DNA from 3 places in the Pseudoxanthobacter soli DSM 19599 genome. Region 1 is predicted to be linked to each of the others. Evidence: riboswitches for the same ligand, from Rfam matches in the RefSeq annotation. Region 1 holds a riboswitch; each other region holds the start of a gene.
The links. Region 1 has a riboswitch for cobalamin ahead of cobW (cobalamin biosynthesis protein CobW). Riboswitches for the same ligand answer to the same signal wherever they lie in the genome.

Region 2: it holds a riboswitch for cobalamin, as region 1 does, so the genes downstream of both, BUF17_RS01040 (CbtB domain-containing protein) here and cobW (cobalamin biosynthesis protein CobW) in region 1, are expected to answer to the same signal.
Region 3: it holds a riboswitch for cobalamin, as region 1 does, so the genes downstream of both, BUF17_RS17270 (energy-coupling factor ABC transporter permease) here and cobW (cobalamin biosynthesis protein CobW) in region 1, are expected to answer to the same signal.

Annotation. Positions count from the first base shown of each region.
Region 1 covers NZ_FRXO01000002.1:329,776-339,592, forward strand. The annotation lists gene cobG (precorrin-3B synthase) at 1-485, opposite strand, end outside; gene cobN (cobaltochelatase subunit CobN) at 482-3,964, opposite strand; gene cobW (cobalamin biosynthesis protein CobW) at 4,012-5,061, opposite strand; cobalamin riboswitch at 5,215-5,474, opposite strand; gene BUF17_RS05965 (DUF3734 domain-containing protein) at 5,623-6,804, shown strand; gene BUF17_RS05970 (acetoacetate decarboxylase) at 6,973-7,713, shown strand; gene BUF17_RS05975 (substrate-binding domain-containing protein) at 7,950-9,158, shown strand; gene BUF17_RS05980 (ABC transporter ATP-binding protein) at 9,286-9,817, shown strand, end outside.
Region 2 covers NZ_FRXO01000001.1:242,293-252,109, reverse strand. The annotation lists gene parC (DNA topoisomerase IV subunit A) at 1-1,299, opposite strand, end outside; gene BUF17_RS01045 (CbtA family protein) at 1,431-2,171, opposite strand; gene BUF17_RS01040 (CbtB domain-containing protein) at 2,184-2,372, opposite strand; cobalamin riboswitch at 2,500-2,715, opposite strand; gene BUF17_RS01035 (hypothetical protein) at 2,847-3,425, opposite strand; gene BUF17_RS01030 (hypothetical protein) at 3,524-3,892, opposite strand; gene recO (DNA repair protein RecO) at 3,889-4,644, opposite strand; gene era (GTPase Era) at 4,670-5,605, opposite strand; gene rnc (ribonuclease III) at 5,622-6,341, opposite strand; gene lepB (signal peptidase I) at 6,338-7,084, opposite strand; gene acpS (holo-ACP synthase) at 7,342-7,755, opposite strand; gene BUF17_RS01000 (DUF2062 domain-containing protein) at 7,766-8,371, opposite strand; gene pyrE (orotate phosphoribosyltransferase) at 8,448-9,029, opposite strand; gene BUF17_RS00990 (RelA/SpoT family protein) at 9,099-9,817, opposite strand, start outside.
Region 3 covers NZ_FRXO01000008.1:30,337-40,153, reverse strand. The annotation lists gene BUF17_RS17310 (amino acid ABC transporter ATP-binding protein) at 1-324, shown strand, start outside; gene BUF17_RS17305 (M20 family metallopeptidase) at 336-1,502, shown strand; gene BUF17_RS17300 (mandelate racemase/muconate lactonizing enzyme family protein) at 1,506-2,633, shown strand; gene BUF17_RS17295 (M24 family metallopeptidase) at 2,635-3,810, shown strand; gene BUF17_RS17290 (dihydrodipicolinate synthase family protein) at 3,977-4,897, shown strand; gene BUF17_RS17285 (hypothetical protein) at 5,033-5,260, opposite strand; gene BUF17_RS17280 (SDR family oxidoreductase) at 5,496-6,266, opposite strand; gene BUF17_RS17275 (winged helix-turn-helix transcriptional regulator) at 6,444-6,857, shown strand; cobalamin riboswitch at 6,951-7,170, shown strand; gene BUF17_RS17270 (energy-coupling factor ABC transporter permease) at 7,204-7,899, shown strand; gene BUF17_RS17265 (pyridoxal phosphate-dependent aminotransferase) at 7,983-9,203, opposite strand; gene BUF17_RS17260 (glutamine amidotransferase-related protein) at 9,410-9,817, shown strand, end outside.

The DNA of each region.
Region 1 (9,817 bases):
ATCACCAATGTGGCCTTGGGGGCGAGCCGGTCCGCGAGACCGCTCCCGGCAACGGCGTCTGCGATCCCGCGTGCGAGCGGGCGCGGGTCCACAGCGGCGGTGGGGTCGAGGCCGGCGAGCGGGTCCGTCAGGATCGCAGGCGCCTCGGCAATCTCGATCGGCAGCGCGCGCACCGCGTCCGCGAACGAAGCCGCGCCGGCCGCGTCGAGCCCGCGCACCTGAAGGCTGGCGCGGCGGGTGATCTCGACGATGCCGTTGCCATGGCGGCCGGCGGCATCGAGCACAGCCCCCAGGGCTTCGAGACCGATGGCACCGAAGCGCGGCATCAGGCGGGCGATCAGCCCGTCGCCCGTCATCATCGGGCGGTCGAGGGCCGGACAAGCGCCACGGCGCGCTCCGGACGACGGCGCAGTGGTGTCGGGGCCGGGCGTTCCCGCCTCAAGAGCGGAAGACTGGCTGGCAAGGAAAGACGGTGACCGGGTCATGACGCCACCGCCCGGGCAACGCGGCCGTCGGCAGCGCCTCCGCGCGGCGCCGTTCCGTCGTTCGCGCCACGCCGCAGCAGCGCGAGATCGTGCTCCACGTCGTTGCGACGGGGATGCCAGAGGCCGCGCCGGCGGGCGTCGTCGAGCCGCCCGGCGATGGCAAGGCCGGCGGCCGGATTTTCCCGCAGGATGAAATCGCGCACGACGGGATCGGCGACATAGGCCTCGTGGACGAGGTCGATCAGCGCGGTCGGGACTGCGTCCGTCATTTCCGCGAACGCAACGAGGCGGTCGACGGTTTCGGCGAACTCCGCCGCCCCGCGCGGGCCGTGGCGCATCTGGCCCGCGATGAAGCGCGGGCTCGTCGCACGGCCGCGCACGACGCGGGCGAGCGCCGCGCCCAGCGGCCGGGCGCGGGGGCGGGCCGGATCCGTGGTGTCGAGCACGACGAGCGCAGCGGCGTTGCCGAGCGCCTCGGCCGCTGCCGCGAATCCACCGAGGAAGCTCGCATCCGCGGTGCCTTCGAGAAGGTCGCGGCCGGGGTCGTCGCCGACATGGACGAGACCGTCGGCCGAGGCCACCCGTTCGGCGAAAGCGTCGGGAGCCGGCACCATCCGCTCGTCGGCGCCGAAGCCATGGGACGATGCCGCGAGATAGGCCCGGCCGATCTCGCCGCGATCCTGCCAAGCACCGGCGGCGACGACATCCTCGACGCCGGCGCCGTAGGTGCCCGGTGCCGAGCCGAACACGCGCACCAACGCCGACGGGTCACCGGTGGCCGCGGCACGGCGGCTGGCGGCGAGCGGATTGTCGTCGTCCGGCTCGTCGCGCTCCGCGACTGCCTGCACGGCGGCATCCATCAGCGCGATCTGCGCCGGGAACAGGTCGCGAAACAGGCCGGAGATCCGCCAGGTAACGTCGACGCGCGGCCGGCCGATCACGGCGGGCGGCAGCACCTCGATGCCGGTGACGCGGCCCGTCGCCCGATCCCACAACGGCCGGCAGCCGAGGAGCGCCAGTCCGATGGCGATCTCCTCACCCCCGGTCCTGAGCGTCGCCGAGCCCCAGAGATCGAGGACGAGCGCACGCGGATAATCGCCCTCTTCCTGCAGATGGCGGCGCACGATCTCGTCGGCCGCCCGGCGGCCGAGTTCCATCGCCGTTTCGGTCGGCAGGCCGCGCGGATCGGCGGTGACGAGGTTGCGCCCGGTCGGCAGCACATCGCGCCGCCCGCGTGCCGGCGCGCCGGCCGGGCCCGGAACGACGCGCCTGCCATCGAGCGCGGCGAGCAGCGCCTGCCGCTCGTTGTTGGTGGAGCGCAGCCGCTCCGGATCGTCCGCTTCGGCACCGGCCCGGGGCATACGGCCATAGACGTGCAGTCCGTCCTTGATCGCGAGTTCCTTGACGTCGCAGAGCCACGCATCGATGCGCTGCAGGGCATCGGCAGCATCGCTTGCCCCGTCGAGACCGGCTTCGCCGGCGAGACGCGCCTCGCGGGCGGTTTCGACGATCAGCGCGGCAAGGCGGTCGCGGCGACGCGGATCGAGGCCGTCCGCCATGGCGTATTCGTCGACGAGGCGTTCGAGTTCGCGCGCCGGGCCATCGAGTTCCGCACCGACCAGCGGCGGCGGCAGGTGGCCGAGCGTGACCGCGGCGACGCGGCGCTTCGCCTGGGCCGCCTCGCCGGGATTGGAGACGATGAAGGGATAGAACACCGGCATTTCGCCGAGGAGAATGTCGGGAAAGCAGCCGGCGGTGAGCGCCACCGCCTTGCCCGGCAGCCACTCGAATGTGCCGTGGGCGCCCATGTGCACCACGGCATCCGCGCTGCGACGGAGCCACAGCCCGAACGCGAGCAGGGCATGGCGCGGCGGCAGCACAGGGTCGTGGTAGTCCGCACGGCGGTCGGAAGACCGGCCACGGTCCGGCGGCAGCGCGACGGCGACGTTGCCGGCCACGAAACCACGGAAGCGGAACGTGCCGTCGACCGCATCCGGGTCGGCCTCCGGCGGCCCCCATGCCGCCTCCACGGCAGCGCGGGATGCGGGATCGAGACCCGCAAACCACGCGGCATAGTCCGCGAGCGCGACGGCGGGCGTTTCACCCGGCACCGGCATCCGGCCTTCGAGCATCGCCACGAGGTCGCGCGCCGTCGCGGGACGGTTGCCGGCTCCATAGCCGGCGGCCTCCAGATCGTCGCAGAGCGCGAGCACGCTCGCCGGCACGTCGAGGCCGACGGCATAGCCGGTGCGGCCGGAGACGCCGGCATAATCGGGCAGCACGATCGCGACCCGCCTGCGCGCGGGCGGCAGGCCCCGCAGCGCCACCAGCGCGGCGATGCGCCCGGCGACGCGGGCCACCCGATCCGGCTCCGGCACATTGCGGAAGGCGGTGAAGCCGGGGCCGGCGGCCGTCGGAGCCTCGTCCTTGAACGACAAGGGGCCGGCAAGCACCCGGCCGTCGATCTCCGGCAGCACGACGTGCATGGCGAGGTCGGATGCGCCGAGCCCGCGACTGCTTTTCGCCCACGCCTGCCTGCGGGTGGTGGCGATCACCGCCTGCAGCACGGGCACGCCGGCCGCTTCGAACAGCGCGGCCGCTTCGTCGCCCGCGGCGAAGGCCGTGGCGGTGACGATGGCGGCGGGAGAGAGCCGCTCCATCGCCTCGCGCACGAACGCGCAGGCGCCGGCATCCTTCAGGCTCGATACGAACAACGGCGCGGCCGCAAGTCCGCGCGCCTCCAGCGCCGCGACGAGGGCGTCGACGGGCGCGACGTCCGCCGCGATCCAGAGCGCCCGATAGAACAGCACGATCACGACCGGTCGACCGGCCGGCAGCACCGCCGCAAGGTCGTCGAGCGGGCACGCGCCCCGCTTCGGGTGATAGCCGGACGCCCACGGCACCGGCGCCGGTGGAGCGATGGTTCCGGCCGGGACGACGAAGCCCGCGTCCTCGCAAAGACGGCGCGCGAGGCTGCGGAGATTGGCGGCGCCACCGGCGGAGAAATAATCAGCCAGCGCGGCCAGACGATCGGGTGACAGCGTGGAAATCGCGTCGAGGCGAGGATCGTCGCGGCCATCGGCCGGGATCACGGCGAGGGCGATGCCGGCCTCACGGCTCAAGGCCGAGAGCCGTTCAAGCCCGTAGCGCCACCAGTCGAGCCCGCCGAGCATGCGGACGATGATCAGGCGCGCGTGACGGGCGGTGCGGTCGATCCAGAGATCGACCGACATCGGATGGGCGAGATCGGCAAGCTGCACGAGACGAAGCGCAGGACGCCGGGCCCCTCGCGGTTCGGTTTTCGCCGAACGGGCCTCTTCCGAGTTGACCTCGGCCGTCCAGGCCTCCCAGCCGGCGCCGAGGGCGGTCAGCTCGCCGTCCGAATATGACATCACCACCACGTCGCCCGGCGTCTGGCCGAGATCGACGGCAGCCGTCATCTCGTCGAGGCCGCGGGCGGTGGTGGCGATGAGGTGCATGATGCCAGGGGCTCTTTGCCGGGGGTCTCTTTGCCGGTCTCTCGGCGTCAGCCGGCGAGGGCGCGCGCGACGGCGTCGCGGTCGAGCCCCTTCAGGCCGATGACGACGAGGCGGCCGTCGCGTGCCTCGCCCGCCTTCCACGGCCGGTCGAAATGGTGGCCGACGCGGGTGCCGACGCCCTGGACCACGAGGCGCATCGGCTTGCCGGCAACCGAGGCGAACCCCTTGACGCGAAGCGCGGGACCGGCCGCCGCCGCGGCCGCCACGCGCCGGGCGAGGTCGGCCGGATCGGACACCTCGCCGATCGGCAGGGCGAAGCTGTCGAACTCGTCGTGGTCGTGGTCTTCCTCGTCGTCGTGATGGGTGCGGCGGTTCTCGATCTCGTCTTCCACCCCGACGCCGAGGCCGAGCAGCGCGGCGGCCTCGATGCGGCCTTCGGCGACCGGCACCACGGCGACCGGACGATCGACGCCACTCTCGGCGAGCGCACCGTCGATGGCGGCGCGGGCGCGGGCCAGGCCGTTCTCGTCGAGAAGATCGGTCTTGGAAAGAATGATCAGGTCGGCGCAGGCGAGCTGATCCTCGAACACCTCTTCCACCGGATCGTCGTGGTCGAGCGAGGCATCTTCGGCACGCTGGCGGGCCAGCGCCTCCTCGTCGGCCGCCACCTTGCCGTCGGCCAGCGCCGCGCCGTCGACCACCGCGACGACGCCGTCGACCGTGACCCGGCCGCGGATTTCCGGCCACTGGAACGCCTGCACCAGCGGCTTCGGCAGGGCGAGGCCGGAGGTCTCGATCAGGATATGCTCCACCTCGGGGCGGCGCGAGAGGATGGTCTCGATCGCCGGGGCGAACTCGTCGGCCACCGTGCAGCACAGGCAGCCGTTGGCGAGTTCCACCACGTTCTCTTCCGGGCAAGTCTCGTCGCCGCAGCCCTTGAGAAGTTCGCCGTCGATGCCGACGTCGCCGAACTCGTTGACGATCACCGCCAGCCTGCGGCCGTGGGCGGTCTCAAGCACGTGGCGGATCAGCGTGGTCTTGCCGGAGCCCAGGAAGCCCGTGACGATGGTGCAGGGAATGCGCGCGAGGGTTTGCATGGACATCCTTCGGATCGCACCGGGCCAGCCGCCGATGAGGCGATCTTGTCGCGAGGTGCGTCAAGGACCGACGCCGGTTGCGAGGCCGGCAACCACCGAGCCCGAACGTCCAGCCGTCGTCTGCATCCCGAGGCACCCCGCCCGGCACGCATCCCGATCGTTCGGCCGGCGGCAGGTCTCCTGGCTCGCGGCGTTCCGGCGATCCGGCGCATGACGCCGTCCGCCGCCCCCCGCCGCCTTCCCGGCCGCTCCACCTCTAAAGAGATGGCACTAACGCCAGTGGCATCTTGGCGAGGGCTCGCCGCCTACAGTTGCGGGGGCAGCTGCGGCATCGGACAGCACCGCTGTCCAGACCGCATTCCCTTTTCACCCGGAGGCTCTCGCCCACCGGGACCGTCGGCAAGGCCACTAAGGCGCCACCGGCCGGCCTTGTCAACGCACGCGCGCGCCCGGCAGCCTTGCGCCGGGCTGCGGCGCCTCGCCCGCGGCCCGGCAGCAGGGTATATTTGACACATATTTGTGGCTATCATCGCCGCCACGCCAATATCGAAGGAGCCCTAGGTGTTCCAATTCAAGCCCGGCAAACGGCAATCGGTTGAAGACTTCTCGGCGGTCCGCAAGGAAGTCGAGGCGAACTACAAGAACGTGGTTCTGGTCTTGCAGGGAGGCGGCGCACTGGGGTCGTATCAACCGGGCGTCGCGGAAGTCCTGTCCGAAGTCGGTCTCGACATCACCTGGGTCGCGGGCATTTCCATCGGCGCGATCAATTCCGCGATCATCGCCGGCAACCCGCCCGAGCGGCGCATAGACCAGTTGCGCGCATTCTGGGACCTGGTCACGAGCCGGGTGCAGTGGCCCTTCATCCCCTCGGGCGACGCCGCGCGCAGCATGTTCAATCAGCTGTCGTCGTTCTCGGCGCTCGCCTTCGGCCAGCCCGGCTTCTTCGAACCGCGCTTTCCGCCGCCGCAGTTCCAGCCGCCCGGCTCGATCGAGGCGCTCAGCATCTACGACACCACGCCGCTGCGCAACACGCTGGAGACGCTGGTCGATTTCGACTATCTGAACGAGAAGAGCCCGGTGCGGCTTTCCGTCGGCGCGGTGAACATCCGCAGCGGCAACTTCGTCTATTTCGACAGCCGCGAACGGCGCATCCGGCCGGAGCACATCATGGCCTCGGGCTCGCTGCCGCCGGGATTTCCGCCGGTCGAGATCGAAGGCGAACTCTACTGGGACGGCGGACTCGTTTCCAACACGCCGCTGTCCTACGTGCTGTCGCGGGCACCGCACGACCGCTCGCTGATCTTCCAGGTCGACCTGTTCTCGTCGACGGGCAACCGCCCGCGCACCTTCGCGGAGCTCGGCGAGCGGGAGAAGGACATCCAGTTCTCCAGCCGCACGCGCCTGAACACCGATATGTTCCGCCAGATGCAGCGCTCGCGGCGCGCCGTCGGCGCGCTTCTCGACAAGCTGCCGAAGGAATTCCACGACATGCCGGAATACAAGGAGCTCGCGAAGCTCCGTATGAAGGCGGAGGTGAACATCATCCACCTCATCTACCGCCGCCACGGCTACGACCGCGAGTTCAAGGACTACGAGTTCTCGCGCAATACCATGGTCGATCACTGGAACGCCGGCCGCGACACCATCATGCGCACGCTGCGGCATCCGGAGTGGTTCTGCCCGCCGACCGAGGCCGACGCCGGCGTCGTCACCCACGACATCAACCGCGACGCCGACGACTGATCGGCGGGCGCCGCCCGGCGCCGGCAACGGCACACGCCGCGCCGCGCCGCAGCGCCTTCGTGGGCCGGAGCAAAATGCCCGCCCGCGCGAACCGTGCCTTCCCCCCGGATGCCCCGCCTCCCCGGTCCGCATCCGGCCCGTCCACCGCCTGCCCCGCTGGAGCACACGATGATCAGTGAAGACGAAATCCGCCAGAAGGCCTTCGCGATGCCGTTCACCAGCCCGGCCTATCCGGTCGGGCCGTACCGGTTCATCAACCGCGAGTTCCTGATCGTCACCTATCGGACCGATCCGGCCGCGCTTGCCAAGGTCGTGCCGGCGCCGCTGGAAATCACCGATCCCATCGTCAAGTTCGAGTTCATCCGCATGCCGGATTCGACCGGCTTCGGCGACTACACCGAATCCGGCCAGGTCATTCCGGTGAGCTACAAGGGCAAGCCCGGCGCCTACGTGCACGCGATGTATCTCGACTGCGAGCCGCCGATCGCCGGCGGACGCGAACTCTGGGGCTTCCCGAAGAAGCTCGCCAACCCCAAGCTGACGATCGAGAAGGAGACGCTGCTCGGCAATCTCCATTTCGGTCCGGTCAAGCTGGCGACCGCCACCATGGGCTACAAGCACAAGACGCTTTCCGAAGCCGATGTGATGGGCGCGCTGACCGCCCCGAACTACCTGCTGAAGATCATCCCCCACGTGGACGGCAGCCCGCGGATCTGCGAACTCGTGCGCTACCACATGACGGACATCGTCTTCAAAGGCGCCTGGACCGGCCCGGCCGCGCTGGAACTGTTCCACCACGCGCTCGCTCCCGTCGCCGACCTGCCGGTGCTGGAGGTGCTGAGCGGCGTTCATATCGTGACCGACCTCACCCTCGGTCTCGGCGAAGTGGTGCACGACTACCTCGCCTGACGCACGTCTATCCTGCCTGACACACTTGCGGCTGCCGCCAAGGTGGCAGCCGCCCGTTCCCGATGTGGCGCTGCCGTGTGCCGCCGCGCCGGGACCGAAAGAACGGTGGGACCGCGGGAACGACCCGGCCCGCGGTCGCATCCGCTGTCCGGTGTGCTTTGCCGCCTTGATCCCGCGCGCGCGCCGGACCAGAGTGCGCCGCCGACACCATGCCGGCGTTGCGGAGCCCTGCCCCGATGATCTCCCGCCTCACGACATCCCGGACCTGCGGCGCCCCGGCGAACGGCCGCGGACCGGCCCGCACGGGCGATGCCTATGCCCCGGTCCGCGCCCATGCCCTCCGGCTCGTCCGCGCCGCCGCTGCCGCGCTGATGCTCTCCGTCCCGCTGGCGATGCCGGCCGCAAGCCCGGCGCAGGCACAGGCCAACCGTCCGGACACCGCCGCCCGCTCGGTGGTGACGGGGGCCGGCTCGACGCTCGTCTTTCCCGCGATGTCGCGCTGGGCGGCGGGCTTCCAGCAGAAGACCCACATCCCGGTGAGCTACCAGCCGAACGGCGTCGCCTCCGCCCGCTCCCAGATCGACGAAGGCGCGATCACCTTCGCGCTGACCGATGCGCCGTTCAGCGCGGCCGATCTCGACAGCTACGGCTTCGTGCAGTGGCCGCTGGTGTTCGGAGCGGTGGTGCCGGTCGCCACGGTTCCGGGCGTGTCGCGGCTGGAGCTCGACGGCGACACCCTCGCCAACATCTTTCTCGGCCGCATCACCCGTTGGTCGGATCCGGCGATTGCCGCGCTGAACGGCGGCATGAAGCTGCCGGACATTCCGATCGTCGTCGTCAGCCACGAGCACGAGGGCGGCGGATCGACCATCGTCTTCAACCGCTATCTCTCCGTGGCCAGCAAGGCCTATGCCGATGCGCTGCGTTCCGCGCGCGGCAAGGTGCCTTTTCGCGGCGAGCCCGTGCTGTCCACCGGCGACCTTGGCGTCGCGGTGACCGTGGCGGCGACGCCGGGTGCGATCGGCTACACCGATTTCGCCGACGCCACCGCCTCACGGGCGCCGATCGTGGCCTTGCGCACGCCGACCGGCACCCTGACCGCCAGCCCGGAGAGCTTCACCAAGTCCGTGGCGACGCTGACCGCGGGCTTGAACGGCGGGCTCGGCTTCGCCGACCTCGTGATCGACCCGGCGAAGGTCGACCCATCGTCGATCGGCGGCTGGCCGATGATGGCGACGACGTTCGTCGTCATGGATGCCGTGCCGCAGAACCGCGACAACGCCGTCGCGGCCTTGCAGTTCTTCGACTGGATCTATCGCTCCGGCGGCGAGATCGGCGGATCGCTCGGCTACGTTCCGGCACCGCAGAACCTCGTGGAGGCGGTCGAGACGCTATGGACCAGCGCGATCATCATCGACGACGTGCCGCTCTGGCCGCCGAAATGAGCCGCGTTGCCGGCGGCTGGCCCGGCATTGCCAAACCCGGCCGATTCGTCCATACGCTCCGCCGGCCCGTCGTTCGCCGGCCCGCGGACGGCGCGGCAGGCAGAGAACAAGGAGCCGGCGGCCCGCGATGAAGCAGCGTGACAGCGCCCAGGGCACTCCCTCCAAGGCCCTCAAAGCCCCTCCCCTTCGTGGCGAAAGCCTTCCCTTGGCCGCACGGCTCTGGCGCAGCCATATCCGCGCGATGTGGCCGCAGCTCATCATGGTGCTCGTCGTCACGGCGATCGCCGCCGGCACCACCGGCCTCTATCCGCTGATCATCAATCACGCCTACGACGCCTTCACCGCGCGCGACAGCGTGCGCATCGCCTATCTGCCGGTCGCCGTGGCGCTGGTGACCATCGTCAAGAGCGTGGCGCTCTACGGCCAGGTGGCGCTGACCAACCGGGTGGCGACCCGCATCGAGACGGAACTCCAGATCGAGCTCTACGACCATCTCGTCGCCGCCGACGTCGCCCGGCTGTCGCGCGAAACCCCGGCCGCACTGACCCAGCGCTTCACCACGGACCTCGGCTTCATCCGCGAGGCCCTGACGCGGGCGACATCGAGCCTGGTGCGCGACGTGCTGACGCTGATCTCGGTGTTCGCGGCGATGCTGTGGC
Region 2 (9,817 bases), on a different contig from region 1:
GCTGCGCAGGCGCATGTTGAGGATCGCCTCGGCCTGAACGTCCGTCAGGCTGAAGGCGGCGATCAGTTCCGGCTTCGGCTCGTCGGCCTCGCGGATGATGCGGATGACGCGGTCGAGATCGAGATAGACGACGAGGAAGCCGTCCAGCACCTCGAGGCGGTGAGTGACCTTGCCGAGGCGATGGCGGGCGCGCCGCACCAGCACTTCCTGGCGATGGTCCAGCCAGTGGCGCAGGGCCTCCTTCAGCCCGATGACCGCCGGCACCTGCCCGCGCACCAGCACGTTCATGTTCAGCGAGATCCGGCTTTCCAGATCGGTCAGCTTGAACAGCGATTCCATCATCAACACGGGATCGACCGTGCGCACCCGCGGCTCCAGCACGAGGCGGACGTCGTCGGCCGATTCGTCGCGCACGTCGCCGAGCAGCGGCAGCTTCTTGTTCTCCAGAAGCTCGGCGATGCGCTCGACGAGGCGCCCCTTCTGCACCTGATAGGGAATCTCGGTGATGACGACCTGCCACGTGCCGCGGCCGAGATCTTCCACCTGCCAGCGCGCGCGCACCCGGAAACCGCCGCGCCCGGTGCGATAGGCCTCGCGGATCACCGCGGGGTCGTCGATGACGATGCCGCCGGTCGGGAAATCCGGGCCCTGCACGAAGGCGAGCAGGCGATCGGGCTCGACATCGGGATGGGCGATGATGTGCAGCGCCGCATCGGCGAGTTCGGCCACATTGTGCGGCGGGATCGAGGTCGCCATGCCGACCGCGATGCCCGACGACCCGTTGGCGAGCAGGTTCGGGAACGCGCCCGGCAGCACGATCGGCTCATCCTCGGAGCCGTCATAGGTGTCGCGGAAATCGACCGCGTCCTCGTCGATGCCTTCCAGCAGCCGCGCGCCGACATCGGTCAGGCGGGCTTCGGTGTAACGCATCGCGGCGGCGCCATCGCCGTCGAGCGTGCCGAAATTGCCCTGGCCGTCGACCAGCGGATAGCGCACCGCGAAGTCCTGGGCGAGGCGCACGAGCGCGTCATAAACCGACTGGTCGCCGTGGGGGTGATATTTGCCGATGACGTCGCCGACGACGCGGGCGCACTTCTTGAACGCGGCATCCGGATCGAGCCGCAACTGCCGCATGGCGTGAAGGATGCGCCGGTGCACCGGCTTCATGCCGTCGCGCACATCGGGCAGCGCCCGGTGCATGATGGTCGACAGCGCATAGGCGAGATAACGCTCTTCGAGCGCCTCGCGAAGGTCGACTGGCTCGATCGATCCGCCGGGCGGAATCAGCTCTTTTCCCATGATTTCTCGGATAAAGCCGCAGGCGCGCGAGGGCAAGCGCAACGAGGCGGGAAAACGGGGCGGCACGCGCCATGCCCCGGCCGGATGACGTCACCCGGCCGGCACCGACGCGGTAGCGCCGCCCCGGACACTCAGGCGGAGAACCGCCGATAGAGCGCGCCGGACAGACTGCCGAGCAGCACCCAGAACAGGAAGCTCGTCAGCGTGACCGTGACCACGAACTGGTGGACGAGCGATTCCGGCACGTTGGTCGCCTCGTCGAGCATCGCCGGCGCACCGACGACATGGGGCGCGACGATCAGCACGAGGCCGAGGACCGCCGCCCACGGTGTCCGCTTCAGGAGGACCAGGCCGAGCCCCGCTGCGGTGGCGACGACGGTTCCGATCCACCACGCCTGCCGCGGCCCGAGTTCGGACGCCGGCATTCCCGGCAGTTCAGGCGGCAGGCCGAGGCCGGGGGCGACCATGAACACCACGAAGCCGGCGAGGCCCCACAACAGGCCCTCCCGCCACGTCACGGCCTTGCCGCGCAGCGCGAACGCCGCGCCGAGCAGAAGGGAAAAGCCGATGGCGGTCAGGATGTTGGCGGCGGCTGTGAAGGCATTGCGTTCAAGGCCGGGGCTTGGCTCCCAGGCTTCCGCGCCGTGGTCATGGCCACCCTGTCCCTGCCCTTCGTGGCCTTGGGCATCATGGCCCTCAGCACTATGGCTATCGGCCATCGCAACGGGCGCGGCGGCTTCGGCGGCCTGTTCATAGACCTCGCCGCGCAGGATCAACGGCACGACGCCGAAGTGCTGGATGGCGGTCACGATCAGGCCCACCACAAGCCCGGCCGCGACCGCCGTGAAGACGATCGAACGGAAAATCGACATCTGCGCCTTGCCTCAGTGGCAGGGGAAGGCGTTGGCGTGGCGGGTGTCGTGCGCGGCGTTGTGGAAGGCCTCGACGTGGGAAAAGCCCACGGTGCCGAGGATCAGGATGCCGAGCAGCACGGCAAGGCCGGCCTGGACGGCGATGCTCAGCGAGGTCGTCGCCGGTGCCGCGGCACCGGAGGAAGTCTGATGGAAGGCCATTGGCTCTCTCCTCATGGCAAATGCAGAGACAGCCGGTTGAGGAGAGAGAGGCCACATCGTGCACCGGAAGCCGCTAAAACCAGCCTTCGGTGCCACCCGCGACGCACTCCGGACACCCCGCCCGGTCGGTGGTTTCTGACGTCCGGCAGGTCTCCTGGCTCACGGGTCATCGCCCGCCATCAGGCCTTCCCGGCACGAATGCCAGTGGCCGTTTCGCGATGGCGGGCTCGCCGTTCACAGTTGCGGGGGCAGCCGCCGCTGGGGCTCCGGCAGGCGCGAGGCCTGCCTCTTCCCTTCGGCGTTCCCTTTTGATCCTTGCGGAACCGGTCGTCGCCGTCACGTTACCGCATCGGACCGAAAAGTGGGACCCGTTTTCGGGAAATCCGATGCGCAGCCAGAACCGGGAGCATTGGACCGAGAAGTGGGAGCCAGCTTTCGGAAAAAGGCGACGCCGCAAGCCTCGGCCCGCCCGCTCTACTGATGAGCGACGCAGCGCGCCTGGGTCGATTTCGACAGGGTGCCGGTCGTGAAGTCGAACGTGGCGCGGATCTCGATGGCCGGCGTCAGGTCGTTCTTCTTGATCTCGGCGAGGTCCTTGCAGTTCTGCTTGGTCGGCTTCTGCTCGGTGCTCATCCAGAACGAGGCGCTCTTGCTGTCGGCGTCGAAGTCCTCCTCCGAATAGCCCGCCGTGAACACGCGCGCCTTGCGGCTGAGGTCGTAGATCAACAGCGTCCTGTCCGGGCCGGTCCCGTCGTCGATCAGCAGGTACTTGCCTTCGAGCCGCAGCAGATAATAGGCGTCGTCGTCCTCGCCGTCCTTGGAGCCGATCACGAAGTCCGACTTGCCGATCTTCGCGTTGCAGGCCGCCTTGGCGCCGGCAGCGTTGTTTTTCACGATCAGCCGCTCGCCGACCGAGTCCTGCCGTTCCACCGCAGCGACGAGATAGAGGCTGTTGGAGGCGCAGTGAACGGCGGGGGCGGCCTGCGCGGGGGCCGAAATCGCGAACGGCGCCGCCAGGAAGGCCGACAGCACGGCGAGCTTCTGCACTTTCATCTGTAAGCCTATAATTTCGCTGGCAAATATATCGGACGGCGCAGTGTAGGCCGCCCCGTTCACGCTGGCAATCGCCGGCACGGGGCGCCCGCGCCCGGTCAGGGCCTGCGGCCCCACTTCGCCACGCAGGAGCTGGCGCCGCCGTCCCGGCGGTTCTCGCCGGCCAGGGCGGCCCGGATGTCGCGGCTGTCCAGATGGAAGTTGGCCTCGGGCGCCAGCGTGCGGCGCGCGATCTTGGCCGCCGCCGCCGTCTCGAACGCCGCCCGCTGCCCGGCGAACAGGGCGAGGCAGTCCTCCGGTGCGGCCGAGGGGCCGACGAGCACGCGGAAGGCAAGCCTGTGGACCATGCAGAGGCCTGCATGGCCGGCCGGGCGGAAGGCGAGCGCATCGACATCCGCGCGCCATTCCGCCCGTGCAGGTCCGTCGCTCGTTTGTCCGTCGCTCGATTGTCCGTCGCCGGCTTTCATGGTTCGAGACGCCGGTCGCGGGCGGCGGCCCGTTCGAGCGCCGACAGGAACTGCTCGCGCACCATCGGCATCTCGATGCCGCGCGGCGCGTTGAGGTGGGCGTCGATGAAATGACCGGTGAGCCGCAGACCGGCGCGGATGTCGTCCGCATCGGGATCGGCGTTCATGCCGCGATCCACCAGGAAGCGCGGCAGCGGCAGCAGGCGGTCGAGATAGGGTTCGGCCGCCGCCCGGCTCACGGCCCGCCCGGTGCGCGGCGAAACGTGGGTCAGGTCCGCGAGTGTGCCGGTCGCGGCGCAGCGGCTGAGATCGAGGCCGAAGCCCAGTTCCTCCAGCAGCGCCAGTTCGAAGCGCACCATCAGCGGCCCGGCATGGGACGGCTCGTCGAGGTGGTCGAGCACGATGGCGAACGCGTCGTAGAGCCCGCGGTGGGGGTCGCGCTCAGGCAGCAGCGACAGGTGGCGGCAGAGGGTGAGGATGCCGAAGCTCGCCACCGCGCTTTCGATCAGCCGCGCGGCCCGCGAGACCACCGGCTCGACGGAGGAATAGGTACCGAGCTGGTCGTCGAGCCGCGCGCGCCACACACAGGCGACGGTGTTGCCCGGCTGGAGCACGGGCTGCATCCGCTTGGAGCGGCCAGACCGCACCAGACCCGCATGGCGGCCGTGGGCGGCGGTCATCAGCTCGGCGACGACCGCACCCTCCCCGAGGGGCCGGGTGGAAAGCACGATGCCCTCGTCCCGCCATTCCATCGCCGGCCGTCCTGACTGCCCGGCGTCACTCCGGGAATTCGAGCCCCATCTCGCGGTAGCGCTCGGGATCGTCCGACCAGCTGTCGCGCACCTTCACGAACAGGAACAGATGCACCGGCCGCTCGAGGATCGCCGCGATCTCCTCGCGCGCGCCCTGCGAGATCGCCTTGATGGTCTGGCCGCCCTTGCCGAGCACGATCTTCTTCTGGCTGTCGCGCTCGACGAAGATGGTCTGCTCGATGCGCACCGCGCCGCCCTTCACGTCCTTCCACTGCTCGGTCTCGACCGTGGAGGCGTAGGGCAGCTCCTCGTGCAGCCGCAGCATCATCTTCTCGCGGGTGATCTCGGCCGCGAGCTGGCGCATCGGAAGGTCGGAAATCTGGTCTTCCGGATAGAGCCAGGGGCCGGGCTGCACCGCGCCGGCGAAATAGGCGAGCACGTCTTCGACGCCGCTGCCCGTCACCGCCGAGACCATGAAGGTGCGCTCGAAGCGCGCCTTCTCGTTCACCGCCTGGGTCAGCGCCAGCAGGCTGTCGCGCTTCACGACGTCGATCTTGGTGAGGATCAGCACCTTCGGCAGGTGCACGTCGGCGAGGGAGGCGAGGATCGCCTCGACCTCCTCGTCGATGCCCTTGCGGGAATCGACCAGCACCGCCACGAGATCGGCGTCCTTCGCGCCACCCCAGGCGGTCGAGACCATGGCGCGGTCGAGCCGCCGCTTCGGGCGGAAGATGCCGGGCGTGTCGACGAACACGATCTGCGCGGGTCCGACCAGCGCGATGCCGCGCACCAGCGCGCGCGTCGTCTGCACCTTGTGGGTGACGATGGAGACCTTGGCGCCGACCAGCGCGTTGACGAGCGTCGACTTGCCGGCGTTCGGCGCGCCGATCAGCGCGACGAAGCCGCAGCGCGTCTCGCCCTCGCCGGCCGTCTCCGCGGGGGTGCCGGCTGCGTGCGGCAGGGCATCGTCTTCGTCGTCAGGCGCCACTTCGGTTCTCCGACCAGATTCCTTCGCGGACCAGCACGGCCGCAGCCGCGGTCTGCTCCGCCTCGCGTTTCGATTTGCCGCGCGCCTCGGCCGGTGCGATGCCGTCGACCGTGACGAGGATCGTGAACACCGGCGCGTGGTCCGGGCCGGACCTTTCGACCTCGGTATAGACCGGCGTCGGCAGTCCCCGGCCCTGCGCCCATTCCTGCAGCGTCGTCTTGGCATCGCGCGGCGCCATCAGCGCCTCGCGCATCCGCGGGCCCCAGAGCGTCTTCACCAGCGTCCGCGCCACCTCGAAGCCAGCGTCGAGATAAACGGCCGCCAGCACCGCCTCGCACACGTCGCCGAGGATCGCGACCTTCCTGCGTCCGCCGCCCTGGGCCTCGCCCGCGCCGACCAGCATCGCCTGATCGAGCCCGAGCTCGACCGCGACCGCCGCGCAGGTCTCGCGCCGCACGAGCTGGTTCAGCCGCCGGGCGAGTTCGCCCTCGTCCGCGGCCGGATAGGCCTCGTGCAGCATCTCGGCGACGGCGAGCCCGAGCACGCGGTCGCCGAGGAATTCCAGCCGCTGGTAGCTCGCCGTTCCGACGGACGCGCCGGTGACGGCGCTCGGATGCGTCAGGGCCCGGCCGATCAGGGCCGGGTCCGAGAAGCGGTGGCCGAGCCGGGCTTCCAGCGCCGCGATCCGGCGTTCGTTGAGCGGGCTCATAGCAGCGTGAAGATCCGTCCCCAGCGCACGTCGGTGGGCCACTTCCAGATCTTCCAGGCGCCCTGATCGCCGTCGACCGAGAAGAAGATCATCTCCGCCTTGCCGACCAGATTCTCGAACGGCACGTAGCCGACATGGTCCAGCACGCGGCTGTCGCTGGAATTGTCGCGGTTGTCGCCCATCATGAAATAGTGGCCGGGCGGCACGTTGTAGACCTGGGTGTTGTCCCAGAAGCCGTTCGGGTCGAGGTCGAGCGTGTCGTAGCTCACGCCGTTCGGCAGCGTCTCGCGGTAGCGCTGGATCTGGCGCTCGACGCCGAACTGGTCGGTATCGTCATAGGTGCCGTCGGCCACGCGCGGCACCGCCACGTCGTTGATGTAGAGCACGCCGCCCTTCATCTGGATGCGGTCGCCGGGCAGGCCGATCACGCGCTTGATGTAGTCGGTCGAGTTGTCCGTCGGCAGCTTGAACACCACGACGTCGCCGCGCTTCGGCTCGGACCCCATGATGCGCCCCGAGAACGGCACGATGCCGAACGGGAACGAATAGCGGCTGTATCCGTAGGAATATTTCGACACGAAGATGTAGTCGCCGATCAGCAGCGTGTCCATCATCGAGCCGGACGGGATGTTGAACGGCTGGAACAGGAACGTCCGGACGACGAGCGCAAGCAGCAGCGCCTGGATGACGATCTTGACGGTATCCCAGATACCGCCCTGCTTTTCGGCCTTTTGCGTTGCCAACTTCTCACTCGCAGATTTGTCGCTTGCCACAGCGCTCAGCCTTTTCCCGCGGTTCCCATCGCGGTTCCCTTGCTGCGGGGCCGCGCCGTCCAGGCGGCCTTGCCGCCTTCAACCCGTTGCCCGCACAGCGATGGGCCCGTCGCCGGCCATCGCGCTCCGGCTCGATGCAGCAACGCTCGCCCGGGATGAGCCCTACTTAAAGCCTCGCCCCTTGAATCGCAACAAAACCGCCGCGCCGCCCGCCGCCGGCCCCAATATCACCGCCGCGGCCAGTCCTCCGGCCACGCGGAGATCACCACGAAGGCCTGGGCCATCGGCGGCTCGTCGGTCATGGTCAGGTCGATGCGGGCGACGAAGCCCGGCGGCGTCAGCGCGGCCAGCCTGTCGGCGGCGCTTCCGGTCAGCACCATGGTCGGCTGCCCGCTCGGCCGGTTGACGACGCCCATCTCCCGCCACGCGACGCCCATGCGGATGCCCGTCCCGAGCGCCTTGGAACAGGCCTCCTTGGCCGCGAAGCGCTTGGCATAGGAGGCCGCCCGCTCGGCCCGGCCGTCGGACTTGCGCTGTTCGACGCCGGTGAACACCCGGTTGGTGAACCGCGTGCCGAACCGCTCCAGCGTGCGCTCGATGCGGCGGATGTCGATGATGTCCGACCCGATACCGATGATCATGACGGCCCCTTCATGACGGCCTCTTGCCGATGCCGGCGACGACTTCCGCCCGGATCTTCGCGCTCGCGGCCTCGCGCCGCGCTCTGAGGCGCGCCTCCTGACGCTTGCGGAACTCGGCCACCGCGATGCGCGTCGCGATATAGGTCACGAGCCCGCAGCCGATGCCGATCGGCACCGAGCCCACGATCATCGGCTCGATGATCGGCCAGATCGTGCGCAGCGAATAGGTGGAGAGCTTGGCGGAGAGGTCGGAGACGTGGAACGGCGTTTCGGTGCCGGACTGCCCGAGCATGAAGCGCCCGAGCTTGTAGGTCGAGGCCCAGATGATCGGGAACGTGATCGGATTGCCGAACCACGTCGCGATCACCGCCGCGATCACGTTGCCGGCCACCAGATAGGTGAAGGCGGTGGCGAGCAGGATGTGGAAGCCCAGGAACGGCGTGCACGACACGAACACGCCCGCGGCCGTGCCGATGGCGATGGCGTGCGGCGAGGCTCTGAGCCGCAGGATCCGCTTCACCATATAATAGAACGACCGCCGCCACGACCGCGCCGGCCACGCGGCAACCCGGAGGCGCTGCTTCCAGTTCAGGGGCTCGCGGCGGCGAAACAGCAAGGACGATCACCCGGGGCTTGCAGGTTGAGGCATCTCGGCGGGCTGAACGGCCGTGCCGTCGCGCACGGCCTGCCCGTCACGCCAGGCCGCGGCTGCCGGGCTTAACCGCCGGAATGGCGGCCAGTTCCGGCGGCAGCGCGTCGGGTGAATAAGCCGGCACCTCGTATTGCGCAAGCGCCACCAGCGGCACGCCGACATCGGCCTTTCCGGCCGACCGGTCGATCAGGCAGGCCGCCGCCACCACCTCCAGCCCGATGGCGCGGGCGGCTTCCACCGTCTCGCGGATCGAGAGGCCGGTCGTGACGATGTCCTCGATGATGACGACGCGGCTGCCCGGCGCCACCTCGAACCGCCGCAGCCGGAACTTGCCGTCCTCGCGCTCGACCCACACCGCCGGCACGCCCATGTGGCGGGCGGTCTCGTAGGCGGGAATGATGCCGCCGACGGCGGGGCCGATCAGATAGTCGATCGGGCCGGGCACTTCGGCCCGCACGCGCTCGGCCAGCGCCTTGCAGAGCGTCTCGGTCGCGGGCGGATGCATGAAGACGCGCGCCTTCTGCAGGAACACCGGGCTCCTCAGGCCGGAACTCAGAATGAAATGGCCTTCAAGGATCGCCCCGCATGAGCGGAACACGCCGAGCACCTCGTCACGCGTCATCCCAAACTCCGTCCAGTCCTGTTGATGGAAATCGGCCCCGCCGGAACGGCGGCAACCGCCGTCGGCCGTTCAGCCGTTGACCCTGACCACGTTGGTGACCGTCGGCAGCACGCGCACCTGCGAAATGATGCGGTTGAGATGCTTCAGGTCGAACACTTCGAGGTCGATCATCATGTCGTGGGCATCGTTGCCCCGGCGCACCATCTTGATGTTGTCGATATTGCCGTGGGTTTCGCCGACAGCCTGCGCGATGTTGGCGAGCGATCCGGGCTCATTGATGGCCGAAACCATGATGCGCGCCGGGAAGCGCTCGTTGGAATCCGGATCGATCTCCCAGCGCACGTCGAACCAGCGGTCCGGCTCGTCGTCGAACGCCTTCAGCGAGGGCGACTGGATCGGATAGATCGTCACGCCTTCCCCGGGGGTCAGGATGCCGACGATGCGGTCGCCCGGCACCGCGCCGCCGTCGGGCGCGAACCGCACCGGCAGGTCGCCTTCGAGGCCCCGGATCGGCAGCGAAGCGGACTTGCCCTCTTCCCCGACCGGCATTCCGTCGCTCGTCGCCACCGACCGCGCGGCCCGGTGCCGGGCGAGATCGGGATCGATCTGGTAGTCGGGATGGACCGCCTTCAGCACGTCCTCGGAATTGACCTCGCCGCGGCCGACCGCGGCAAGAAGGTCCGCCATGTTGGACTGGCCGAGCCGGGCCACCGCGCCCTCCAGCAGGTCGGCCGAAAGCGGCCGGCCGGCGCGCTCGAACGCCCGCTCCAGGATGTGCCGGCCGAGAC
Region 3 (9,817 bases), on a different contig from region 1:
GACGAGCTCTCCGGCGGCCAGCAGCAGCGCGTCGCCATCGCCCGCGCGCTCGCCATGAAGCCGAAGCTGATGCTCTACGACGAGCCGACCTCGGCCCTCGACCCGGAGATGATCCGCGAGGTGCTGGACGTCATGGCCGATCTGTCCGCCGAAGGCATGACCAGCCTCGTCGTCACCCACGAGATGGGCTTCGCCCGTCGCGCCGCCGACAAGATCGTCTTCATGGAATCCGGCGAGATCGTCGAGACCGCGTCCAGCGAGGCGTTCTTCGGCGGCTCCGTCAACGAGCGCGCCCGCCACTTCCTCGACCAGATCCTCCATTGATGAGTGCCGTCATGTCCCGTCCCTCGACCGCGCCGGATTTCGCCCGCATGAAGCGGGAACTGGCGGAGCTTGTCGCGATCCGCACCGAGAACCCGCCGGGCCGCGAGATCGAGGCCGCGATCTACATGCGCGACCGCTTGGCCGCGCTCGGATGCGAGATCGCCTTCGACGAGTACAAGCCCGGCCGCGTCAATGTCGAGGCGCGCCTCGTCAACGGCCCCGGGCCGGTGTTCGCCTTCAACACCCACATGGACGTGGTGCCGGCCGGCGACGGCTGGACCGGCGATCCCTTCGTGCTGCGCGAGGCCGACGGCAAGCTGTTCGGCCGCGGTGCCTGCGACTGCAAGGGTCCGCTCGCCTCGATGCTTGAGGCTGTGCGCATGCTCGCCGCCGATCGCAGCGCCTGGTCCGGCACGCTCCTCGCGGTGTTCGTCGCCGATGAGGAGATCGCCAGCGAGGGCGCGAAACTCTATGCCTCGCGCAAGCCGAAGATCGATTTCGTGGTGGTCGGCGAGCCGACCTCGAACACCGTCTATTCCGCTCACAAGGGCAGCCTGCGCCCGCTCGTCCGCGTGCTCGGCGTGCCCGCCCATTCCGGCTCGCCCCACCTCGGCGAGAACGCGATCTACCGCGCTGCCGAGCTGATCTCGATGGTCGCCGAAGAGCACGAGACCGACGTCCGCCACCGCACCCATCCGCTCGTCGGCGGCGCCAGCCTGACGGTGACGCGCATCCACGGCGGCCATGCCGACAACGTGCTGCCGGGGGCCTGCGAACTCCTGCTCGACCGCCGTCTGGTGCCGGGCGAGGACGAGGACGCCGTCAAGGCCGACATCGCCGGCCTGCTCCGCCGCGCCAACGAGCGCTTCGGCCTGCGTGCCGAGATCGTGGCGTGGAAGCCAACCACCGGCGGCGCCACCGAAACCGCGTCCGACCGTCCCGTGGTGCAGGCGAGCCTTGCCGCCTGCCGCGCCCACGGTATCGCCGATCCCGGCCCGTTCGGCTTCCAGGGCGCCTGCGACCTCGTCCATTTCCGCTCGACCGGCGCCGAGGGCGTCGTGATCGGGCCGGGCACGCTCTCCGTCGCCCACAAGGCCGACGAGTTCGTGCCGGTGGACGAGTTCGAGACCTCGAGCCTGATCTACCGCGACATCGCGCTCGCCATGCTGACGGCCTGAACCATGCGCGCCTCGCTTCACCGCGCGATGCTGGCCTATGGCGGCGGCCTGGTGCTGCACACCGCCTCGTCCGGCCGGATCGACGGGCTCGACACGCTCTATCTCCGGCTCGACGGCGGCGATGTGGTGGCGACGGGCGAGGTGCGCCTCAACATCGCCTATCTCAACGGGCTCGCCGCCGAGGCGGTGCTGGCGGAAGCGGTGGAGGTCGCCGGCGCCCTCGACTGGTCCGCCGACCCGGCCGGGCTTCTCGCCGAGCCGCCAACGGTCCTGTCCGGTGCGAGCGCGCCGGTGCGCACGCTGGTCGATTGCGCGCTGCACGATCTCGTGGCGAAGCGGGCCGGGCTGCCGGTCGCCGCGCTGCTCGCCGGTGCCATGCCGGGTGGCGATCCCGGCGGCCTCTCCGGCGGCGCCGCGATCTCGTGGCCGAGCAACCAGACCCTGTTCGTCTCGTCCGACAGCGTGTTCATGGCCCGCGCCGAGGCCTATGTCGCCCGCGGCTTCCGCGACCTCAAGGTGCGCATCGGCGCCGGCGACATTTGCGACGACATCCGCCGCGTCGCCCTGCTGCGCGAGCGGTTCGGCGACGGCATCAAGCTCGCGGCCGATGCCAACGGCGCGTGGGATCTCGCCGCGGCGTTCGCACACCTCGATGCGCTGGCGCCGTTCGGCCTCGCCTATGTCGAGCAGCCGGTCGCGCCTGGCGACTGGCAGGGCCTCGCGCTCCTCGCCGCAGAAAGCCCGATCCCTGTCATGCTCGACGAGAGCGTCAAGGGCCTCGACGACGTCGCCCGCATAGCGGATGCCGGCGGCGGGCTGATGGCGCACCTCAAGCTCGTCAAGCTCGGCGGTCTTAATCCCGCGCTCCAGGCCGTCCGGCTCCTGAAGGCGGCGGGCGTCCCGTTCATGATCGGCCAGATGAACGAGGGCGGGCTTGCGACCGCCGCCGCGCTGCACCTCGCCGCCGCGAGCCGCCCGGACTTCGCGGAACTCTACGGCGCCGACGGCCTCGCCGACGATCCGGCCGCCGGTCTCGCCTATGCCGACGGCCGCGTCGCGGTGCCGTCGCGTCCCGGCCTCGGCCTTTCGTTCGATGCGTCGCGGACGCATCTCATCAGGGAGTTTTCGTGACATGACCGCCACCGCAGGCGTGGTCCAGGGACAGGAATCCGCCTTCCCGAAGGCCGAGTACGATGCGCGCGTCGCCCGGGCCCGCCAGGGACTGGTCGAGGCCGGCATCGACGTGATGATCGTGACCGGCCCGGAGAACATCTTCTATCTCACCGGCCAGCAGACCCCGGGCTACTACACCTTCCAGGCGCTGGTGCTGCCGGTGGAGGGCGAGCCCGCGTTCGTGGTGCGGCAGCTCGAATATTTCAACTTCATCGCCAACACCTTCATTTCGGATGCGGCGATCTACCAGGACAGCGACGATCCGGTCGCGTTCCTGATGGCGCTGATCGCGGCGAAGGGCCTCAAGGGCAAGCGCGTCGCCATCGATAAGCGCGGCTGGTTCCTGCCGATCGCGACCTACGAGGCGCTGCAGTCCGCGCTCGGCACGGTGCACGATGCCGCCGGCATCGTGGAGAAGCTGCGCGCGGTGAAGTCGCCGCTCGAGGTGGAGAAGCTTGAGCGCGCGGCGGCCTATGTCGATGCCGGCCTCAATGCCGGCCTCGCCGCCGTGCTGCCGGGCGCCACCGAGAACGACCTCGTCGCGGCGATGATGGGCGCGGCGATCGCGGCCGGCTCGGAATATATGGGCATGGAGCCGCTGGTCTCCTCCGGTCCGCGCAGCGGCGTGCCCCACGGCACCTGGAAGCGGCGGCGGCTTGAAGCCGGCGATCCGGCCTTCCTCGAGATGGCCGCCTGCCACGACCGCTACCACGCCGCGCTGATGCGCTCGGTGTGGATCGGCAAGCCCCCCGCCGAGGCGGTGGAGATGATGAAGGTGTGCCAGGAGGCGCTCGCCGTCTCGCTCGACGCCATCAAGCCGGGCGTCGCCTGCGAAGTGCCACATCTCGCCTGCCAGAAGGTGATCGACGCCGCCGGCTACACCGACAACTTCCGCAAGCGGCTCGGCTACAGCGTCGGCATCTCGTTCGCGCCGGACTGGGGCGAGGGCAGCATCCTCAGCCTCAACACCGGGGTGAAGACGCCGCTCGTTCCGGGCATGGCGTTCCATCTGCCGCCGGCGCTGCGCGTCTACGGCCGCTTCACGGTGGGCGTCAGCGAGACCATCGTCGTCACGGAAACCGGCTGCAAGGTGCTGGGCACCGTCGACCGCAGCTTCCGCGAAATCGCGGTCTGACGCCGCGCCCGAATGTCCGCCCGGGGCATGTCCCGCGCGGCACCGTCCATCGACACGGGGCGCATTCCCTGATGCGCCCCGATCTCCGCATTTCGAGCGCACCGCTCACGCGGGCGGCATGCCCGGCGAAGCGCGCTCCAGGCCATCGATCACAAGGCAGGCTGTCATGAAGGACATCGCCGAATCCCGCGCGCGTCTCGCGGGTCTTTTCAACATCACGGTCACGCCGTTCGATTCCGACGGCGCCATCGACAAGGCGGGCCTCGCCCGTTCGGTCGAGCGCGTCATCGGGCTCGGCTACGATGGCATCCTGATCGGCGGCACCTACGGCGAGTTCCCGGCGATGTCGGCGGACGAGCGCGCGGATCTGTTCCGCACCGTCATGGACATCGTCGGCGACCGGGTTCCGGTCATGCTGTGCTCGGCCGGGTCCGATGCCCGCACGGTGCGCGACCTGACCGCGCTCGCCGGCGATCTCGGCGGCCTGCCGATGGTGACGCCGCCCTATGTGTCGGAGGTCACCGACGGCCAGATCGTCTCGTTCTTCGAGGAGATGGCGCCGCTCTCGAAGACCGGCATCCTCGTCTACAACGCCCCCGGCATCGGCATCACCCTCCAGCCCGACGTGCTGGAGCGGCTGGCGGACGTCCCGGACGTCGTCGGCGTCAAGCAGGGCGACCTGTCGGTGGCGGTCATCGACCGCATCGCCAACCGGCTGTCCGGCCGCATCCGGCTGTTCTGTGCGTCGGATCTGGCGTTCCTCGGGCCGATGATGGCCGGCTTCGACGGCATCTCGTCCACCAATTCATGCGCGCTGCCGGAACTCATCCTGGCGACCTATCGCGCGCTGGAAGCCGGCGACGCCGCGACCGCGCGCGACCTGCACCGGCTGTGGTACCCGTTCCGCGCGCTCGCCCGCCGTCACGGCCAGCCGCAGACGACCAAGGCGGCGATGGCGCTGCGCGGCTTCGACGGCGGCCATGTGCGCCCGCCGCTGCGCGATCTCGAAGCCCCGGCCATTGCCGAGGTCGCCGAGGCATTGCAGGCGCTCGCCGCCGAGCCGCGCGCCCGGGTGACGCTCGCCTGAAAGCGGCCCGGTTTCGAACCGGCCCGATCCCGGGCGGCGAGGCGGAGACCACCCAGGAGCGCTTTCCGATCGGATGCAATCATCCGAACGGGATGTGCTCCAGGGCCTCCGCCCCCTTGGCCGTCCGGCGTCGCTTCAGCCGTGCGAAGCGGCGTCCGCCACGATCTCGACCGCGTCGCCGACATAGGGATTGGTGCCGCCGGCCGCCTGGTAGATCGCCTCGGAGCCGGTGGCGACCGGCGAGGTCACATAGTTGAACGCCGTCGACAGGTCGCTGAAAAAGCCGGCGCCGCTGATTTCAGCCAGCGCGGCATCATCGATGATCCGCGTATGATCATTCGTATTCGTCTTCGAGATAGACATCGAAAGAACTCCGGGTGTGCATTTCTTGCTTCGACTTCGATGAAGTGAAGCTCGCTGTGTGACGGAATGGAAGATGCGCCTAGGCCGACGCGCCGTCCAGACTGCCATTCCCCACCCTGAGTACATGTCCTTTATTTAATGCGCGGTGGAGCGGGGCGCCTTCCGGCCTGACGCACCCCGCTCCCGTCCGCAGATCCGTGTCGATCTGATGTTGCCATCAGATCGGAAGGCGCTCCTAGTCCTGCGATTCTCGCGCCTGGCGCGCGAAGTCGTTGATGGTGGCGAGCGCTTGCTCGAAACGGCCCTCCGCCTCCGCGTCCCGCAGGAAGTGCACGCGCTCCACCAGGATCTCCGGCGGCGTCGGCTGCTGCGCGAACAGGGTCATCACCTCGTCGATGAACTCCGCCAGCGGCTGGTAGCCCGGTCGCGTCGCCTGGCCGGGCGTCAGGCTGGTGCGCACCGCCGGCGGCGCCAGCTCGATCACCTCGACCTTGCCCTTCAGCGCGTCGCGCATCGACACGGTGTAGGAATGCAGCGCCGCCTTGGTGGCGGAATAGGTCGGCGTCGCCACCAGCGGAACGAAGGCGAGGCCCGACGTGACATTGACGATCGCCGCGTCTGCCTGCGCCGCGAGGTGGTCGATGAGCGCGTTGGTCAGCCGGATCGGGCCGAGCAGGTTGGTCGTGATGGTCGCCTCCGCGTCGGCGATGTCGCGTGCCGTGTCGAGCGCCTCGAACCGCATCATGCCGGCATTGTTGATCACGACATTGAGGGCGGGGTGTTCGGCGACGATGCGCCGGGCGAAGTCCGCGATCGCCTCGCTGCTGTCGATGTCGAGCGTCATCGCGCTCATGTTCGGCCGGCCGGCGATGGCCGACTCGAGCGCCTCGGGGCGGCGGCCGGCGACGATCACCGAATTGCCGAGGTCGTGGAAGCGGTGGGCGAGGGCCTCGCCGATGCCGGAGCCGCCGCCGGTGATCAGGATGGTGTTGCCGCTGAGCTTCATGGCTCGCTCTCCTGTTGGGATCGGGGTCCCTTAATTGACGTCGCCGCGCTCCGCTGGAAAGAAGGCACCGGAAAGAATTATACTTACCTGAAAGAGAGTGATACGGGCTCTGGCCCGGTCGTCGACACGGGGAGGCGGGGCCGTCTCCCGCGATGAGGGAGCCGCTTCATGGCCGGCATGCCTTTCGACCAGCGCACCATCGACGCTGCCCGCAGGATCGCCGAGCGCGTGCCGCCGTCCGAGGTCGACCCACGGGTCGAGGCGCTGGTGACGGAGCTGATCGGCCGCGTCGCCGACAAGTGGACCATGCTGCTTCTGGAGGTTCTGGCCGAGCACGGCGAACTGCGCTTCACCGCGCTCGCGCGCCTCGTGCCCGGCATCAGTCAGAAGATGCTCACCCAGACGCTGCGCCAGATGGAGCGCGACGGGATGGTGACGCGCACCGTGCATCCGGTCGTGCCGCCGCGGGTGGAATACCGCCTGACCGACCTCGGCGCGAGCCTCGGGGCGGCGTTCTGCGGCGTGTGGATCTGGGCGGAGGAAAATCTCGCCCGGGTGGAAGCCGCCCGCCGCGCCTTCGATGCGGGCTGATGCCGGCTCTTTCCCGGCCGTTTCGGCGTGAACGGAGGCCTGTCGGGCCGGGCTGCGTCGCCACGGCCGTTGACTCCGTGCACCGGATGCCCGAACCCTGCCCGGGCGCATGGTGTTCCCCGGCGGTCAGGCGCCGCCGGAGAATGAAACGGGAATGGGGAAGGAACCTGCGTTCCGGGCCCCAACCGCCCCCGCGACTGTGAGCGGCGAGTGTCTTTCCATCGTGCCACTGGGAGCCGAACGGGCATCCGGGAAGGCGGAAAGGCGTGACGACCCGCGAGTCAGGAGACCGGCCATTGCGCATGTGTCCAGCACGCCGTCGGGTGAGACGGCAAAGGAGAGACCCATGCATATCGAACCCGGCCTCGTGGCCGACGGCAAAATCTGGCTGAGCTACGTGACGGCGGCCGCCGCCGGCGGCTACGCGCTCAATCTCGCCTGGCAGGGGGTGCGCGAGCGCGGCCCGCTGTCCGTGATCGGCCGCAGCGCGGTCGCGACCGCGCTCGTCTTCGCCTTCTTCGAGGTGCTGCCGCACTATCCGGTTGGCGTTTCCGAGGTGCACCTCATCCTCGGCTCGACGTTGTTCCTGATCCTCGGCGCCGCACCCACCGCCATCGGCCTCGCGCTCGGCCTCCTGATCCAGGGCCTGTTCTTCGCGCCGTTCGATCTGCCGCAATACGGCATGAACGTCACCACGCTGCTGGTGCCGCTGTTCGCGCTGTCCGCGCTCGGCCGGCGCATCATCGCTGCCGACACGCCCTATGTTGAGCTGAAATACCGTCAGGCGCTGGCGCTTTCGACGTCCTATCAGGCCGGCATCGTCGCCTGGGTGGCGTTCTGGGCCTTCTACGGCCAGGGCTTCACCGCCGAAAACGCCGCCTCGATCTTCTCGTTCGGCGGCGCCTACATGCTCGTCATCATCGTCGAGCCGCTGGTCGATCTCGGCGTGCTCGCGGCCGCCAAGTCGCTGCACAGCCTGAAGTCGCTGCATCGCCTGAAGGGCAATGCGCTGTTCGAGCGCCGGCTGTTCGAGCCGGCCTGAGGCCGGCGGCCGTTCCGTTCGGGTCGTTGCGATCCGAACGGAACGTGCCAGCCGACGAAGACAGACGCCCGAGAGGCGGCGGCTCAGGCCGCCGCCTTTTTCGTCAGCGCGGCGCAAGCGGTCTCGATGCGGCGGCAGGCCGCCCGCAGGGTTTCCGTGTCCACGGCATAGGCGATGCGGATATAGCCCGGCGTGCCGAATGCCGATCCGTGGACCACGCCGACATGGGCGGCTTCGAGCAGGTAGGTCGCGAACCCGAGATCGTCGGCGATGAGATGGCCGTCCGGACGGCGGGTGCCGATCAGCGCGCGGCAATCGGCGAACACGTAGAACGCTCCCTCCGGCACGTCGCACGACAGCCCGTCGGTGCGCGCCACGGTCTCGAGCACGATCCCACGCCGCTCCCTGAGCGTGGCGAGCCAGCCCTCCATGAACGGCAGGCCGCCTTCCAGCGCCGCCACGGCCGCGCGCTGGCTGATGGTGCTCGGGTTCGACGTGCTCTGCGACTGCAGCACCTGCAAGGCCGACACCAGCCAAGCCGGGCCGCCGGCATAGCCGATGCGCCAGCCCGTCATCGAATAGCCCTTGGACAGGCCGTTGATGGTGAGCGTGCGGTCGGCGAGCCCGGGCGCGACGGCGGCGGGGGTGGCGAACGGCACGCCGAAGCGCACGTGCTCGTAGATGTCGTCCGCCATCACCAGCACGTCCGGATGGGCGGCGAGCACGTCCGTCAGCGCCTTCATCTCCGCGGGGCTGTAGACCGCGCCGGTCGGATTGTTCGGCGAGTTCAGCACCACCCAGCGGGTGCGGGGGCCGATGGCGGCTTCGAGCGCGGCCGGGGTCAGCTTCCAGCCGTCTTCCGGCCGGCACGGCACGATGACCGGCGTGCCCTCGGCGAGCCGCACCATGTCGGGATAGGACACCCAGTAGGGCGCCGGCACGATCACCTCGTCGCCGGTCGCGAGGGTGGCGAGGAAGGCGTTGAAGATCAGCTGCTTCGCGCCCGCCCCGGCGATCACTTCCGCGTCGGTGTAGACGAGCCCGTTCTCGCGGGCGAACTTGGCGCGGATCGCGGCCTTGAGCTGCGCCGTGCCGGCCACCGCGGTGTACTTGGTGTCGCCCTCACGGATTGCGGCGATGCCCGCCTCGCAGATCGCCGGCGGCGTCGGGAAATCGAGCTCTCCCTCGCCGAGGTTGACGACCGCATGGCCCGCCGCCGTCAGCGCGCGCACCTTGTTGGAGATTTCGGCGGTGGGCGAGGAGCCGGCACCGCTCATGCGCGGCGCGAGCCGGGCAGTCGACATGGCAGCAAATCCTTCAATCATGGATCGGAATATTGTACAGATTGACGGATTAAGTGCAATGGCGATGCGGCGCACATGCCGTCCCTTTTCAGGACGATGTGACGCCGCGCGCTGCCCGTCCGCTGAGCGACAAGCGGGCGTTGATGGCAGCACGTGCGGCGTTATTGTATGGCTTGAGTGAAACGAATCAATTTGGGATGCGGCCGATGACCCTGACGCTGGTGCTCGACGACACGGACGTTCCGGCGCGGTTCGGCGCGGCGGCCGGCGCGCTGGCGGCGGCGGAAGGCACCGCGTTCCATCATCTCCCGGCCCGGTTCGACACCGCCCGCGATGCCGATGCGGCGCAATATGTGTTCGCGGCCGGCGGTCTCGGACCCAGCGGGCTCGTCTGGGCGGAACGTGCACTCGGTTCACCAGTGCAGGCTGCTTCTTCGCCCGACGCGATCGTCGCTGCTGCGGCGGCGGGCCCGGTGACGGTGCCGCTCCACCCCGCCTTTCTCGCCGATGGCGAGGCCGTCGCGGCCCTCGAACGCGCGGCGGCGGATGCCGGCGTCGCCGTGCGCCGCGTCACTGTCGTGGAAACCGCGGAGGGCCTCGCCCTCGCCGATGCC